4 regions of the Streptomyces sp. NPDC044003 genome follow, and region 4 is predicted to be linked to each of the others. Evidence: riboswitches for the same ligand, from Rfam matches in the RefSeq annotation. Region 4 holds a riboswitch; each other region holds the start of a gene.
What was found. Region 4 has a riboswitch for cyclic di-AMP ahead of AC07AW_RS26780 (C40 family peptidase). Riboswitches for the same ligand answer to the same signal wherever they lie in the genome.

Region 1 (2,190 bases), on a different contig from region 4:
CTGCCCCAGCCTGACCAGGCCGCGCAGCACCTTGAGGTGTGCCTCGGTGCGCCGCTGCGCGGCCCGCGCGGCCCCCAGCGGTTCGAGCAGCGCCCGCATGTCCAGCAGATCGGCCGCCTCCTGCTCGGTCGGCTCGGCGACATGGGCGCCCGCGTGGCGGCGGGTGACGACGAAGCCCTCCGACTCCAGGGTGCGCAGCGCCTCGCGGACCGGGACGCGGGAGACCCCGTACCGGCGGGCGAGCTGCTCCTCGGTCAGCCGGCTGCCCCGCTCGAACACGCCGGAGACGATGTCGTCCCGGATCGCCGTGCATACCGAGTGCGCGGGAATGCGCATGTCCGACCTCCGCCTTGGTCCGCGCGAGTCAATTCCGTCGGCGCCTGTTCTGCGCCCGATCTGCGACTCTATTGCAGCGCGCCGGAATTTCCGATGCCCCAGCGGAATCCATGGATATCTTTTGGCCAGCGAAAAGCCCCGGCTCAGTACGAGCCGGGGCTTTTGCGACGCGGTGTGCGGCGGAGGCCGGGTCAGACCTGGACGCCGCGGGCGCGGAGGTACGCGACAGGGTTGATGTCCGAGCCGTACTCGGGGCTCGTGCGCGCCTCGAAGTGGAGGTGGGGGCCGGTGGAGTTGCCGCTCGAGCCCGAGACGCCTATCTGCTGGCCCGGCTCGACGGTCTGGCCGACGTAGACCCCGATGGAGGAGAGGTGGCCGTACTGGGTGTACGTGCCGTCGTTCATCCGGATCACGATGTTGTTGCCGTACGCCCCGCCCCAGCCGGCCTCGACGACGGTGCCGGAGCCGACGGAGACGACCCGGGTGCCGTAGGCGGCGTGGAAGTCGATGCCGGAGTGGCTGCCGGAGGACCAGAGCGAGCCGCCGGCCTTGTAGCCGGTGGAGACGTACGAGCCGGCGACGGGGAGCTGGAAGGAGGCCAGGCGGCGACGCTCGGCCTCGCGGGCGGCGCGCTCGCGCTCCAGGCGGATCTCCTTGGCGCGGGCCTCGGCCTTGCGCTTCGCCTCGGCCTTGGCCTTCGCCTTGGCGATGGCCTCGTCGGCCTCCTGCTCCTGGGCGGCGGCCTGGGCGTTGATCGGGTCGACGAGGGAGTCCTCGGTGATCACCTGGGTGAGGCCGGTGTCCTCGACGGAGCGGTTGTCCGTGTCGGCGGCGAGCGCCGGGGAGGCGAGGGTTCCGATGACGCCGGTGGTGGCGAGCGTCGCGACGCCGGCGATGCCCACGCTGCGGCGCGCCATCCGGCTCGGACCACGATGCTTCCCGGTGGCACGGGTGAACGCCATGTAGAGGCTGATCCTTTCCTTCCTTCTCGCCTACCGGGTTAGCTGACGGGTTCGGAGCAGGAAGGTCTCCTACGAGCCCCTCCGTCGAGACGAAGGCGCCCGATTCACCCCAGGGACTACGTGTGGGTCCCCGGCTCCCCAGGCTCGCGCCTGACGGGGACTCGGCGATGACTGTCCGATGCCGCGGATGCGGCACGTGCAACTGACGAACAGTCGCACCGACGCTATGCGGATCGTCTTTCAATCACCAACCAGACACGCCTTTTGTAAGACATGCCACAGGGCAAACGATCACTCTTACCTGCAATACGGACAAAGCGGAGGACCCCGACGAACTAGGTCGTCAGGGTCCTCCTGTTGTCGCCTCGGGGCCGGAATCAGCCCGTCACGACGGTCACTTCACCGATGCCGAGGGCGCGCACCGGCTCCGCGATCTGCGCCGCGTCGCCGACGAGGACGGTGACGAGGCGGTCCACCGGGAAGGCGCTGACCACGGCGGCCGTCGCCTCGACCGTGCCGGTCTCCGCCAGGCGCGCGTACAACTGGGCCTGGAAGTCGTCCGGGAGGTGCTGCTCCACCTGGTCGGCGAGCGTCCCGGCGACGGAGGCGGCCGTCTCGTACTTGAGGGGTGCCACGCCCACCAGGTTCTGCACGGCCGTCTCGCGCTCGGCGTCGGTGAGGCCCTCGGCTGCGAGCGTGCGCAGCACCTTCCACAGGTCCTCAAGTGCCGGGCCGGTGTTGGGGGTGTCGAAGGATCCGCTGATGGCGAGCATCGCGGCGCCGTTCCCCTCGGCGTCCGAGCGGAGCACCTGACCGAAGGCCCGCACGCCGTACGTGTAGCCCTTCTCCTCGCGCAGGACCCGGTCCAGACGCGAGGTCAGGGTGCCGCCGA
Region 2 (2,190 bases), on a different contig from region 4:
GGCGGGCTGCAGTGCGCCGCGCGGTACGAGGCGGCGCAGGCCGACGCGTTCATCGGCGGGGACCTGTTCGCCGTCCAGGACACCCCGCACGGGGTGCGGCTCGTGGTCGGGGACGTCCGGGGCAAGGGGATGGACGCGGTGGAGGCCGTCGCCGTCGTCATCGGGGCCTTCCGGGAGGCGGCGGAGCAGGAGCGGAACCTGGAGGGCGTGGCGCAGCGCCTCGAACGGGCGCTGGCCCGGGAGGGCACCCGCCGGCACGGGCTCGACGCCTTCGAGGGGTTCACCACGGCGGTGCTCGCCGAGATCCCGCGCGCCGACGGGAGCGGGACCTTCGACGGTTTCGTACGGGTCGTCAACCGCGGGCACCCGCCGCCGCTGATGCTGCACGCGGACGGGCGCCTCGACTCGCTGGAGCCGGGCGAGGCGGCGCTGCCGCTCGGCATGGGCGACCTGGCGGCGTGGCCGGACCGGGCCGAGGCGCGACTGTTCCCGCCGGGCGCGACGCTGCTCTTCTACACGGACGGCCTCTCGGAGGCGCGGAACGCGCAGGGCGTCTTCTACGATCCGGCGGCGCGGCTCGCCGGGCGGATCTTTCCGGGGCCCGAGGAGCTGCTCGACGCGCTCGTGGACGACGTACGGCTCCACACGGGCGGCGGGTCGACCGACGACATGGCGCTGCTCGCGGTGAGCCGCCCGGCGACGGGGCAGCCCGAGCGGCGCCGGACGATGCCGGTGGTGCCGCCGGGCGAGTCCGGTCACCGGGCGTAGTCGAGGGGTGTCACTGCGATAACAATTGACTTAACGTCAGATCGCGAGTGTTTGACGGGCTCGCTCTGAAGGGGGGTCAAGTCGGGTCATTACCTCTCAATTCAATGAATGATCAAGGGGAACGGCTTGGAATCGGGACCCCCTGTCTATTAACGTTCGATAACGCAGTGCGGTCGTCCCAGCCGTCGCAAGAGGCGGCACCGTGCGCACGCGCCGAATCCTGAAAAGGAACCGGGGAACCACCACTTGGGGTGAATCGGGCCCCTTCGCACTCGTGCGAGCGTGCCCGTAGGAGACCTTCCTGCTCCGAACCCGTCAGCTAACCCGGTAGGCGAGACGGAAGGAAAGGAGCGCGCCCCCGTGGCGTCCAACACCCCCGCACCCGAAGCCCCCTTCGATGCCTTCGGTGGCGGTGCGGGTCCCGCCGCCCCGGACACCGAGTGGAACCCCACCGAGGGCTCCCTCCGCGCCGAGAGCCGCTCCGGCGGCCGGCACCGGGTCGTCAAGCAGCGCTCCAACTTCGCCCGCTCCTCCACCGTCCTCGGCGTCGGCGTGATCGCGGCCGTCGGCGCGGGCGGCCTCGCCACCGCGCAGGAGAAGCCCCCGGTGGCCATTTCGCTGCCGGACCTCCCCGACCTGAACCTGCCGGACGCCCACGACCTCCCCGGCGTCGGCGACCTCCTCCCCGAGGAGGACAGCGCGCCGGTCACCGCGGCCCTCGCCAACCCGAACCCGCTCACCGACGCCACCTACACCACCGCGGCCGACGAGCGCACCGAGCAGGCCGCCGCCCCCGCCGCGGGCGAGGCCCTGCGCGCCCGCATCCTCCAGCAGGCCGAGCAGCAGCAGGCCTCCGCCGACGCCGCCGAGCTCGCCGCCGTGGAGAAGGCGGCCGCCGAGAAGGCCGCCGCCGAGGCGCAGGCGAAGGCGGACGCGGCGGAGAAGGCGGCCGCCGAGGCGCAGGCGAAGGCCGAGGCGGAAGCCAAGGCGAAGGCCGAAGCGGAGGCCAAGGCGAAGGCGGAAGCGGCGGCCGAGGCCGAGCGCCTCGCCCAGCTCGCCGCCAGCTACTCGCTGCCGGTGTCCTCGTACACCCTCACCGCCACCTACATGCAGGCCGGCTCGATGTGGTCCTCCGGCTACCACACCGGTCTCGACTTCGCCGCCCCCACGGGCACCCCGCTCAAGGCGGTCCACGGCGCCACCGTCAAGTCGGCGGGCTGGTCCGGCTCCTACGGCTACCGGATCGTTCTGGAGCTGGAGGACGGCACCGAGGTCTGGTACTGCCACCTCTCCTCCATGCTGGTCAGCGCCGGCCAGACCGTGAGCACCGGCGAGACCATCGGCCGCGTCGGCGCCACCGGCAACGTCACCGGCGCCCACCTCCACATGGAGGTCCACACCGCCGGCGGCGACGGCATCGAC
Region 3 (2,190 bases), on a different contig from region 4:
CCGGACCGGGGTGGTCACCGCGGGAGGGTCGTCGGGGCCGCGTGAGCCGCCGGACTCACGCGAGCCGCCGGGCTCACTTCAGGTGGAGCTGCTGACCCGGGTAGATGAGGTCGGCGTTCTCGACGACGCCCTTGTTCAGCTCGAAGAGCTTGGCCCAGCCGCCCTTGACGCCGTGCGCCTGGGCGATCTTGCTGAGGGTGTCGCCGGCGACGACCTTGTACTCGCCGTCACCCTTCTTGACCTTCTTGCCGGTCGGGGTGGTGACGGTCTTGGGGGCCTTGCGCTGCTCGCTGCGGGTGGTCGGCTGCTCGGCGCGACGCTCCTGCTGCTTCGGGGCGGCCTGCTGCGGGGCGGCCTGCTGGGGCGCGCTCTGCTGCGGGGCGGTCTCGGCGGCGCCGCCGTCGTAGGAGGCGCTGGAGAGGCCGACGCCGCAGCTCGGCCAGGCACCCTTGCCCTGGCCCGCGAGGACCTTCTCGGCGATGGTGATCTGCTGGGCCTTCGAGGCCAGGTCGGCGCGCGGGGCGTAGGCGGTGCCACCGAAGGCGGCCCAGGTGGAGTTGGTGAACTGCAGGCCGCCGTAGAAGCCGTTGCCGGTGTTGATGGACCAGTTGCCGCCGGACTCGCACTGGGCGACGGTGTCCCACTCGGCGGTGGTGGCGGCCGAGGCGGTGCCCGCGGTCAGCAGCGGGGCGGCGACGGCGACACCGGTGACGCCGACGAGCGCGGCGACCTGGGTGGCCTTGGAGGGACGACGGTGTTTGCCCTTGGCGGAAAACAGCATGGGGATTCTCCTCACCGACGCCTGTGAGGTGAGCTGTCGGGTTCGGGCCGGAAAGTTGCCCGGCCGCGTGTCCTTGCACGCGGCTTCACCCCAAGCCGATCGTCGGCCGTCTGTCTCAACGGCCGGGACCGGCACTTACCTTGGGTCCCCCACTCCTGCCTTCGGCGCTTGCGCGACGACTGTTCCCATCGGCCGACGGCAGGATTCGGCGTTTCGGTCGACGGGGCCCGCGGTGGCGAGCGGTGACGACCGTAGACACAGACCCACCGGAAGTTCAAAGAGGCTCATTGCGGAAAAATCGCCCCTACTTGCCCTCCGGTGGGCGGTGTTTGCGCAGGTGAGAGGTGACAGAAGCAAAGTTTGCGGACGTGACACGCCAGTTGGGACGAAGAGACCCATGTCTCACTTGCCCAGAACCGGACATAAGCCCGCGAACTAGCCCGCCGTCGCCGTCGAACCGGCCGTCAGGTCGAGGCTCTGACCAGGCAGGATGAGGTTCGGATCGGTGCCCACCGTGTGCTTGTTGGCGTCGTAGAGGGCGGTCCAGCCTCCGGGGAGTTCGTTCTCCTCCGCAATTCCGGACAGGCTGTCACCCGGCTGCACGGTGTACTCGCCCGAAGTGCCCTGACTGTCCGTTGCGCCCGAATTCTTCGCTTCGTCAGTCACCGGCGTGGCGTCGACCTCCTCCCCGGACTTGTCCACACCCGAAGCGTGTCGACCGGTTTCGGACGAGCCGCCCGTTGTGTCGGATTCCTCCGGGGCGGCCTCGCCCCGGTGCTTACCGGTGCCGGGCATGGCCGACGGCACGTCACCCTTCGGCGTCTCGGACGAATCCGGCGTACCGGGCGTAACGGACGCGTCGGGGGTGACCGGGGTCGCGGGAGTGGTGGGCGTCGCCGGGGTGGCGGGCGTGGCGGAGGTCGCCGGGGCGGTCGGCGTGGCGGGCGTCGCCGGGGTGGCGGGCGTCGCGGACGCGGCGGACCGGCCCGCGGCCGAGCCTTCGTTCCCCGTGGTGCGGTTGGACTCGGGGAGGGGGCCCGTGGGGGTGGTCGGGACGGCGGCCGGGCCGGGGTTCACGCCGGTGGCCTTGCCGTCGTTCTTCAGGCCGGCGATCGGCGCGCAGGTGGCCCACTCGTCGCTGCCCTTGGCGAGCGCCTTCTCGGCCATCGCGATCTGCTGGGCACGGCTGGCCAGGTCGGGGCTGGGCGCGTACGTGAGGCCGCCGTTCCGCTCCCAGCTGTCCTGGGTGAACTGGAGGCCGCCGTACATGCCGTTGCCGAAGTTGGCGCTCCACTGGCCGCCGGACTCGCACTCGGCGACCCGGTCCCAGGTGGCGGCGTCGGCGGCGGAGGCGGATCCGGTGGCGAGCAACGGCAGCGCCATGGCGGATCCGGTCACGCCCGCGGCGA
Region 4 (2,190 bases):
CGACTACGCGGCGCCCGGCCAGGACATCTCGCTCTACATCAACTCCCCCGGCGGCTCGATCAGCGCCATGACCGCGATCCACGACACGATGCGGACGCTCTCCTGCGACGTGGAGACCACCTGCCTGGGCCAGGCCGCGTCCACCGCCGCCGTCCTGCTCGCCGCCGGCACCCCCGGCAAGCGGATGGTCCTCCCCGGCGCCCGCATCACCCTCCGGCAGCCGGCCATGGACGAGCCCCTCCAGGGACAGCCGAGCGACCTCGACATCCACGCGCGCGAACTGCTGAGGCTGCGCGCCCTGGTGGCCGGGATGCTCACCGAGTACACCGGGCAGAGCCGGGAGCGGATCGACGCCGACATCGACCGCCTCAGCGTCCTGGACGCGCCCGCGGCCGTCGCGTACGGACTGGTGGACCACGTGATCACGAGCCGGCGCGACACCGGCGCGGCGCGGTGAGCCGGCCGTGGTGCCCGAGCTGCCGCCGCTGCCCGCGCTGACCCGCGCCGAGGGTGAGTTGATCGACGCGTACCTCGAAGTCGTCGACCTCCTGGGGAAGATCAACCCATCCAGGGGTACGCATACCTATGGGGCGCTGCGCGCGGCACAGGCCCTGGTGGGACGCGCGGAGGCGCTGCGCGAGGCCCTGACGCTCATGCATATGCGGGGCGAGAGCGAGGTCCACGCGGACACTCTGGCGCGCGCCCTACGGGTGTTGGACGGCGAGCGCCGCGCCGACCGCGTCACCGTCCCCCGCACGCGGGCTAGTTGACATTCCGGCATGTCGTGTCGAGGTCCGGTCGGCCGACACGGATCGCAGAATCGCTCCCCCGTTCGGCGTAGTCGACGAGTCGACATATGGGGCGGGTGAGTTGCGCAACAGGTGTACGCATTTGGCGGAATGGGACGTTCCGCCGCTGGTGCGGGGCTCGTCGGTCAAACCTCCGAAGATCACAAAGCCCGCCTGTCCACCCGTATGGATCAGTCGTGAGGAGCCTCACATATCGCCGTTTCAGCTCGGATTTCGCCCTGGTTGTGGGTCAAGATCCCTGTCGACGACAAGCCCCCGCCATCCGCGGCGGGGCGGTCCGGGCGGACGCCGAGTCCTGCCGCTGTCCCGGACGTCTGGTCGACAGGAGTGGATCGGCAGGAGTGGAGGACCCGAGCAGTACGGGACGTACGCGCTGTTTCTCGCAGCGGGGCCGTCCCTTGGGGTGAAGCCGCAGCCGCGGCCGGGCATCTTCGCCAGTCCGAACCCGACAGGTCATCCTTCGCAGGCGGCTGACGAAGGGTTGCGCATGACTGCGCAGATGCACGTCCCGTCCCTGCTGTCCCGGGCCGGAGCCGTCTCGGCTCTCACCCTCGCCGCCGTCGGCGGCACGTTGCTCGCACCAGGTGCGGCACCCGAGGCCCAGGCAGCCACCACATACGCGAACAAGGCACTGAGCGTCGCCGCGTCCAAGAAGGGAGCCCCGTACCGGTACGGGAGCGCCGGACCCTCCAGGTTCGACTGCTCCGGTCTGACGCTCTACGCGTACAAGCAGGCGGGCAAGTCGCTGCCCCGCACCGCGCAGCAGCAGTACAACAACACCCGGCACATCTCCGCGTCCAGCAGACAGAAGGGGGACCTGGTCTTCTTCCACTCCGGCGGGAGCGTCTACCACGTGGGCATCTACGCCGGCAGCGGCAAGATCTGGCACTCGCCCAAGACGGGATCCTGGGTGAAGCTCGACGCGATCTGGACGTCGAAGGTCTACTACGGCCGCGTCCGATGACGCCCGCCGGCCTCTGACCCCGCCCCAGGGGTGCGGTGGCGCCGCCGCACCCCTGCGCCGGGACTCTCACCCCCTAGACGTACGAGGCGGTCGCCGGGGTCCACGGGAGGGTGATCCAGACCGTCTTCCCGCCCTCCTCGGTCGGTGTGACCGAGAGCCGGCCGCCCGCCTCCGCCGCCAGGGAGCGGATGATGACCATGCCCCGGCCGTTGTCCTGCTGGACCGCCGCCGGGAGCCGGCGGGGCCAGCGCGGGTGGCTGTCGGTGACGCCGATGTGGAGTCGCTCCTCGCGCTCCAGACGGACGTCGATGGTGAAGGTGGGTGACTGCCCGAAGGTGTGCAGGACGGCGTTGGTGGCCAGTTCCGAGACCATCAGGCGGATCCCGTCCGCCAGGTCGTCCGCACCGTCCAGACCCC

Region 1: another riboswitch for cyclic di-AMP. It lies ahead of AC07AW_RS29715 (M23 family metallopeptidase); the one in region 4 lies ahead of AC07AW_RS26780 (C40 family peptidase).
Region 2: another riboswitch for cyclic di-AMP. It lies ahead of AC07AW_RS35090 (M23 family metallopeptidase); the one in region 4 lies ahead of AC07AW_RS26780 (C40 family peptidase).
Region 3: another riboswitch for cyclic di-AMP. It lies ahead of AC07AW_RS32875 (transglycosylase family protein); the one in region 4 lies ahead of AC07AW_RS26780 (C40 family peptidase).

The regions. Positions count from the first base shown of each region.
Region 1 covers NZ_JBWKFA010000008.1:329,252-331,441, forward strand. Annotated here, with positions in the region: gene AC07AW_RS29710 (GntR family transcriptional regulator) at 1-336, opposite strand, end outside; gene AC07AW_RS29715 (M23 family metallopeptidase) at 528-1,298, opposite strand; cyclic di-AMP (ydaO/yuaA leader) riboswitch at 1,311-1,475, opposite strand; gene AC07AW_RS29720 (M16 family metallopeptidase) at 1,676-2,190, opposite strand, start outside.
Region 2 covers NZ_JBWKFA010000013.1:1,123-3,312, reverse strand. Annotated here, with positions in the region: gene AC07AW_RS35095 (PP2C family protein-serine/threonine phosphatase) at 1-768, shown strand, start outside; cyclic di-AMP (ydaO/yuaA leader) riboswitch at 970-1,117, shown strand; gene AC07AW_RS35090 (M23 family metallopeptidase) at 1,129-2,190, shown strand, end outside.
Region 3 covers NZ_JBWKFA010000010.1:200,852-203,041, reverse strand. Annotated here, with positions in the region: gene AC07AW_RS32875 (transglycosylase family protein) at 74-781, opposite strand; cyclic di-AMP (ydaO/yuaA leader) riboswitch at 785-958, opposite strand; gene AC07AW_RS32870 (transglycosylase family protein) at 1,217-2,190, opposite strand, start outside.
Region 4 covers NZ_JBWKFA010000007.1:146,375-148,564, reverse strand. Annotated here, with positions in the region: gene AC07AW_RS26790 (ATP-dependent Clp protease proteolytic subunit) at 1-457, shown strand, start outside; gene AC07AW_RS26785 (hypothetical protein) at 465-770, shown strand; cyclic di-AMP (ydaO/yuaA leader) riboswitch at 1,171-1,293, shown strand; gene AC07AW_RS26780 (C40 family peptidase) at 1,297-1,773, shown strand; gene AC07AW_RS26775 (ATP-binding protein) at 1,847-2,190, opposite strand, start outside.